Regions from separate parts of the Bradyrhizobium sp. SZCCHNS1050 genome, predicted to be linked through region 1. Evidence: riboswitches for the same ligand, from Rfam matches in the RefSeq annotation. Region 1 holds a riboswitch; the other holds the start of a gene.
What was found. A riboswitch is a leader RNA that binds a small molecule or an ion and turns the genes downstream of it on or off. The one in region 1 is predicted to bind S-adenosylmethionine.

Region 1 (3,408 bases):
GCCGGCAATATCCGATGGTCGACATCAGCGTCATCAATGCCGGCGTCGGCGGCGAGGATGCGCCGGAGATGATGAAGCGACTGGAGACGTCGGTGATCGACCGGCGTCCGGATCTCGTGATCTGGCAGGTCGGCACCAATGCCGTGCTGCGCGATCTCGATCCGGCCGAGACCGCCAGGCTGGTCGAGGATGGCGTTGCCAAGATCCAGGCGGCGGCCTCCGATGTCGTGCTGGTCGACCTGCAATATTCGCCGCGCGTCAACGAGCGCTCGGAGAACGCCAGCCGCATGAACAAGCTGCTCGGGCGTATTGCCGAGCTGCATCACGCCGGCATCTTCCCGCGCTTCGAGGTGATGCGCGACTGGCACGAGCGCCAGGCGATCCCGATCAACGAGTTCGTGATCTCGGACGGCCTGCACATGAGCGATTGGGGCTATGCCTGCTTCGCCCAGTTGCTCGGCGACGACATCATCCGCTCGGTCGGCCAGGTCAAGCTCGGCATCAACGCACCGGCCGAGGTGCCGACCTATCGGCCGATGTGATCGAGGGCGAGTGGGGAACAGCGAGTAGCGAATAGAGAAAGAGATCCTACTACTCGCTACTCTCTATTCGCCATTCGCTACGCCGCGTTGAGGGCGGCGTCGAGATCCTCGATCAGATCGTCGGCATGCTCGAGTCCGGCGGAGAAGCGGATGAAGCCCTCGCTGATGCCGAGCTCGGCGCGCGCCTCCGGCGTCAGCCGCTGATGCGTCGTCGTCGCCGGGTGCGTGACCAGCGTCTTGGCGTCGCCGAGATTGTTGGAGATGCGCGCGAGCTTGAGCCCGTTGAGCGTGCGGAACGCCGCCGCCTTGCCGCCCTTGACCTCGAAGCCGACCAGGGTCGAGCCGGCGCGCATCTGCTTGCGGACGGTTGCCGCCTGCGGATGGTCCTCGCGGCCCGGATAGATCAGCCGCGAGATCTTCCGATGCGCGGCGAGGAAGTCGGCCACCTTCGCCGCCGTCTCGGTCTGCGCGCGCACGCGCACCGCCAGGGTCTCCAGGCCCTTGAGCAGGACCCAGGCGTTGAACGGCGAGATCGACGGGCCGGTCTGGCGCATGAAATTGTGGATGTGCTCGGCGATGAACGCCTCCGACGACAGGATCACACCGCCGAGACAGCGACCTTGGCCGTCGATGTGCTTGGTCGCGGAATACACCACGACGTCAGCGCCGAGCGCGAGCGGGCTCTGCCAGATCGGGGTGGCGAACACGTTGTCGACGATCAGCCGCGCGCCATGGGCGTGCGCGATCTCGGCGATGGCGGGGATGTCCATCACGTCGAGCGTCGGATTGGTCGGGCTCTCCAGGAAGAACGACTTGGTGTTGGGTCTGACCGCCTTCTGCCACTGGGCGAGGTCGAGCCCATCGACCAGGGTCGACTCGATGCCGTAGCGCGGCAAGAGATCCTCGACCACGTAGCGGCACGAGCCGAACAGCGCCTTGGCCGCGACGACGTGGTCGCCGGCACGGAGGGGAGCCAGGATTGCCGTGGTGACCGCGGCCATTCCGGTTGCGGCCGAGCGGCAGGCCTCGGCGCCCTCGAGCTCGATCATGCGGCGCTCGAACATCGCCGTGGTGGGATTGGAGAAGCGCGAATAGATGAAGCCGGGATCCTCGCCCTTGAAGCGCGCCTCGCATTCCTCGGCGGTGGCGTAGACGAACCCTTGGGTGAGATAGAGCGCCTCGGCGGTCTCGCCGAATTCGGAGCGCAAGGTGCCAGAATGCACCAGCCTCGTTTCGGGACGATAGTGGGCGAACGACGCCGGCGCCTTCGCGGGGGACTTCGACATGTGACCTCCATCGTGGCCACCGCCTCGGGCGATGGGCACAAAAAAACCGGCCTGGGACAAAACCTCAAGGCCGGGATCACATTCGTCCCCGGCCTGTTTAGCGACTTATTTAACGTGGCTGCAAGCCGGCCGGCTCAAATCACCACGGGATAAGTCGTGCTCATAGTCGCAACCGGCCTTTCCGTCAAGCCAGCCATCGGATAACCGGTCAAAAGACCCTATATTGGCTCCATAAGCCGCCGTTCCGGCGCCTGCAAAGGATCAGGTCTTGCCGTTTTCGCTCAGCCCCGACGCCCACGGCATCCTCCCCGATCGCATGATCGTGGCGATGACGGAGGCTGGCCTGATCATCCCCGAATATGATTTCGTCGAGAGCCAGATCCAGCCGGCGAGCCTCGATCTGCGGCTCGGCGACATCGCCTATCGCGTGCGTGCGAGCTTCCTGCCCGGGCCGGGCGCGACGGTCGCCGAGCGCATCGACGAGCTCAAGCTGCACGAATTCGCACTTGCCGACGGCGCGGTGCTGGAGACCAACTGCGTCTACATCGTGCCGCTGTTGGAGAGCTTGGCGCTGCCGAAGGACATCGTCGCGGCCGCCAATCCGAAAAGCTCGACCGGGCGGCTCGACGTGTTCACCCGCGTGATCGCCGACGGCACGCGACGCTTCGACATGATCGGCGCGGGCTATCACGGCCCGCTCTATGCCGAGATCAGCCCGAAGACGTTCCCGGTCCTGCTGCGCGAGGGCTCGCGCCTGTCCCAGGTTCGCTTCCGCTATCGCGACGCGGTCCTGTCGGAGGACGAACTGATCGCGCTGCACCAGGCCGAGCGACTGGTGGATCGCGACGATGCCGATCTCACCGGCGGCGTCGCGCTTTCCGTCGACCTGTCCGGCAGCAATGCGAACGGCAATGTCGGCTATCGCGCCAAGCGCCACACCGGCGTCGTCGACGTCGACCGCCGCGCCGGCTATCCGGTCGAGGAGTTCTGGGAGCCGATCAAGGCACGTCCCGACGGCAGCCTCATTCTCGATCCCGGCGAGTTCTACATCCTGGCCTCCAAGGAGGCCGTGCAGGTGCCGCCGGACTACGCCGCGGAGATGGTGCCGTTCGATCCGCTGGTCGGCGAATTCCGCGTCCACTATGCCGGCTTCTTCGATCCCGGCTTCGGCTATGCCGGCGCCGGCGGGCAGGGCTCGCGCGCGGTGCTCGAGGTGCGCTCGCGCGAGGTGCCGTTCATCCTCGAGCACGGCCAGATCGTCGGCCGTCTCGTCTACGAGAAGATGCTGGCGCGACCGAATGCGATGTATGGCAGCCGCATCGGCTCCAACTACCAGGCCCAGGGCCTGAAGCTCTCCAAGCATTTCCGTCTCTGAGCGCGGCTGCGTCTGCCGCGCACCCCCAATGCGCCAGCCGCACAGGGCGCGCGCCAGCGCCGTGCTAGGAAAGCGAGAGCAATCGAACGATAACACGGCCGCGGCCTGCGCGGCCGAGCGGGGAGCTGAGATGTCCGAGATCGGCCTGGCCGACAATCCGGTCGGCGAGGGGCGTGCGTTGCCGCCCCCCGAGAAGCCGGTCCGG
Region 2 (3,408 bases), 460 kb from region 1:
ACGTAGAGCGTGCCATTCGGACGATTGGTCATGAAATACACGTAGCCGCCCGCCATAGTGCCATACTGCAGGACATGGATGGCCTGGACAAGCCCGGCCATGGTGGCGGAGAGAGACATCGTCCATCCCTCGCCCTACATTCGGTCGCAATTGTGTTACTCGTCATGCCCGGGCTTGTCCCGGGCATCCACGTGGCTCTCCAAATGCCGAACGACGTGGATGGCCGGGACGAGCCCGGCCATGACGTGGAGAGAGCGAGCCATCAACTTAGACCGCGCCCCGCTGCAGCAGCGAGCGCGCTCTACCGCCCCTTCTCCGCCCTGCTCAGCAGGAACACGCCCTGCTCGCCGAACATGTTCCAGAACCACCAGGGCATGGCGACACGCAAGGGGCGGGCGTAGGCGTCAAGGGCGACGGCGCGCTCCATCTTGACGCCGATCTCATCGCAGAGCTGGACGAAGTCCTTGATGGTGCAGAAATGGATGTTCGGCGTGTCGTACCAGGTGAAGGGCAGATTGTCGGTTCGCGGCATGTGGCCGCCGACGAGCAGTTGCAGGCGCAGCCGCCAGAAGCCGAAATTCGGAAAGGTGACGATGGCGCGACGGCCGATGCGCAGCAGATTCTCCAGCACGACCTTGGGCTGCCGCGTCGCCTGCAAGGTCTGCGACAGGATCACATAGTCGAACGCATCGTCGGGATAGTCGACGAGATCGGTGTCGGCGTCGCCCTGCACCACCGCGAGCCCCTTGGCGACGCAATGATTGACGCCTTCGCGCGACAGCTCGATGCCGCGGCCGTCGATGCCGCGGCTCTCCAGCAGCTGCAAGAGATCGCCGTCGCCGCAGCCGATGTCGAGCACCTTGGAGTCGCGCTCGACCATGCCGGCGACCAGCAGATGATCCGGCCGATAGGCCAGCACCTCGCCGCCGGAAAAGCCGTTCAGCGGCAACACGCCCTGCATGCTCATGGCTCAGCCTCCGTTCGCGGCGTTGAGGCCGCGCGCCTTGCCGGCGGAATCGAGAAAGGCGCTGGCGATCTCGAAGAACTCGGGGACGTCGAGCAGGAACGCGTCGTGCCCCTTGTCGGTCTCGATCTCCGCGAACGACACCCGCGCGCTGGAGGCATTGAGCGCATGCACCAGCGCCCGCGATTCCGCGGTCGGAAACAGCCAGTCGCTGGTGAAGGACACCACGCAGAAGCGGGTCTTGATGCCGCGGAACGCCGCCGCCAGCACGCCGTCATGATCGGCGGCGATGTCGAAATAGTCCATCGCCCGCGTCAGATAGAGATAGGAGTTGGCGTCGAAGCGCTCGACGAAGGACGAGCCCTGATAGCGCAGATAGCTCTCGACCTGGAAATCGGCGTCGAACGAGAACGTCGGCAGTTCGCGGTCCTGCATGCGGCGGCCGAACTTGCGATGCAGGGCGGCATCCGACAGATAAGTGATATGCGCGGCCATCCGTGCCACCGCGAGGCCGCGATGCGGATGAGTGCCCTTGTCGCCGTAGCGGCCGTGGTCCCAGTCGGGATCGGCCATCACGGCCTGGCGGCCGAGCTCGTGGAAGGCGATGTTCTGCGCCGAATGCCGCGTCGCGCAGGCGATCGCGAGATTCGCGAACACGCGGGTGGGATAGGCCACCGTCCATTGCAGCGCCTGCATGCCGCCCATCGAGCCGCCGACCACGGCGAACAACGTGTCGATGCCGAGATGATCGATCAGCATGGCCTGAGCGCGCACCATGTCGGGGATGGTGATGATCGGGAAATCGAGCCCCCACACCTTGCCGGTGGCGGGATTCAGCGAGGCCGGGCCGGTCGAGCCCATGCAGCCGCCGATCACGTTCGAGCAGATGATGAAATAACGGCTCGGGTCGAGCGGGCGGCCAGGGCCGACCAGCGTCTCCCACCAGCCGGGCTTGCCGGTGACGGGATGGCGGTTGGCGACGTGCTGGTCGCCGGTCAGGGCGTGGCAGACCAGGACCGCGTTGGACCTGTCGGCGTTGAGTTCGCCATAGGTCTGGTAGGCGATCTGGAACGGCGACAGGTCGACGCCGCAATCGAGCCTGAGCGGCTTGTCGGCGCCGAACTGCGCGACCAGCGAGCTCGGATGATCGACCTCGTGCGAGCGCTCTTCGGGCGCAATCGTGCGCAGCGCGGAGGTGGGTTTCGGCGTCAGGCCTGTCATGTCTCTCACCCCGGCCATCCGGCAAGGGCTCCCGAACCACGTGACACATCAGGCCATGAAAAACCCGGCCTGAACTGGGGTTCGGCCGGGATCGATAACGTCCCCGGCCTGTTTAGCGAGTTTTTTAACGTGGCTGCAAGCCGGCCGGCTCAAATGACCACGGAACAGGCAGAAACTAGTCCCGCGGGCGCTCCGCGTCAAGGCAAGCTGGGGTTGACCGCCGATCGGGCGCCCCACGGCTGCAAACCAGCCAAGCCTAGGCGGCACAAGGTAAACTTGCTGTTGCGCGCGTCTCCCGCATCGGAGAGAACGACATCCGTTCCAGTCGGCCGCACGTTAACCGGTGGCCTGCGAAGAGTGACCAGCCCATGTCCAACCCGCCGCCTGCCCCGCCTTCGCTTGCCGATTTGCGCAAGGAGATCGACGCGATCGACGAGCAGGTCCATCAGCTCCTGATGAACAGGGCCGACATCATCGACCGGCTGATCAAGGTCAAGAAGACCCAGGAGGTCGGCTCGGCATTCCGGCCGGCGCGAGAGGCCGACATGATGCGGCGCCTGGTGCAGCGCCATCGCGGCATCCTGCCGCTCGACACCGTCGAGGGCATCTGGCGCGTGATCGTCTCGACGTTCACTTACGTGCAGGCGCCGTTCTCGGTTCACGCCGACGTGTCGGTCGGCGAATCCGCGATGCGCGATTCCGCCAGGTTCCATTTCGGCTTCGTGGTGCCTTATGTCGCCCATTTCAGCGCCCAGGCCGCCGTCGAAGCCGTGGCGCGCTCGAAGGGCGATCTTGCGCTGGTGTCGACGACATCGGGGCATACGCCGTGGTGGATCACGCTCGAGCCCGTGGGCGCGCCGAAGATCATCGCCCGGATGCCGTTCATCGAGCGTGCCGACCATCCGGCGGCGCTGCCGGTGTTCGCGGTGTCGCGGGTCGCCGACGACGCGCTCGTGCTGGAGGTCGAGACCTGGAGCATCCGCGTCTCCGGCTGGAATGCGCAGGTGTCGCGCGCGCTATCGCCGCTGGCCGACGTGGTCGCAGTGCCCGATACCGCCTTCGACGGCGCCGCGCTGCTGGTGTCGATCGAGGCGCCGTCGAACCTCGACAAGATCAAGGCTGCCCTGATCGCGGCGGGCGCCTCGGTCCGCTCGACGGCCCTCGTCGGCGGCCATGCGAAACGCTATACGGTTCCGAGCTGAGACGCCTCGCGCCAGTGATGA

Region 2: another riboswitch for S-adenosylmethionine. It lies ahead of QX094_RS07785 (homoserine O-acetyltransferase); the one in region 1 lies ahead of QX094_RS09850 (O-succinylhomoserine sulfhydrylase).

Annotation. Positions count from the first base shown of each region.
Region 1 covers NZ_JAUETR010000001.1:2,158,123-2,161,530, reverse strand. The annotation lists gene QX094_RS09855 (GDSL-type esterase/lipase family protein) at 1-542, shown strand, start outside; gene QX094_RS09850 (O-succinylhomoserine sulfhydrylase) at 620-1,828, opposite strand; SAM riboswitch at 1,905-1,984, opposite strand; gene QX094_RS09845 (2'-deoxycytidine 5'-triphosphate deaminase) at 2,097-3,203, shown strand; gene QX094_RS09840 (MATE family efflux transporter) at 3,334-3,408, shown strand, end outside.
Region 2 covers NZ_JAUETR010000001.1:1,694,715-1,698,122, forward strand. The annotation lists gene QX094_RS07775 (GIY-YIG nuclease family protein) at 1-101, opposite strand, end outside; gene metW (methionine biosynthesis protein MetW) at 302-967, opposite strand; gene QX094_RS07785 (homoserine O-acetyltransferase) at 971-2,185, opposite strand; SAM riboswitch at 2,277-2,356, opposite strand; gene QX094_RS07790 (chorismate mutase) at 2,554-3,387, shown strand.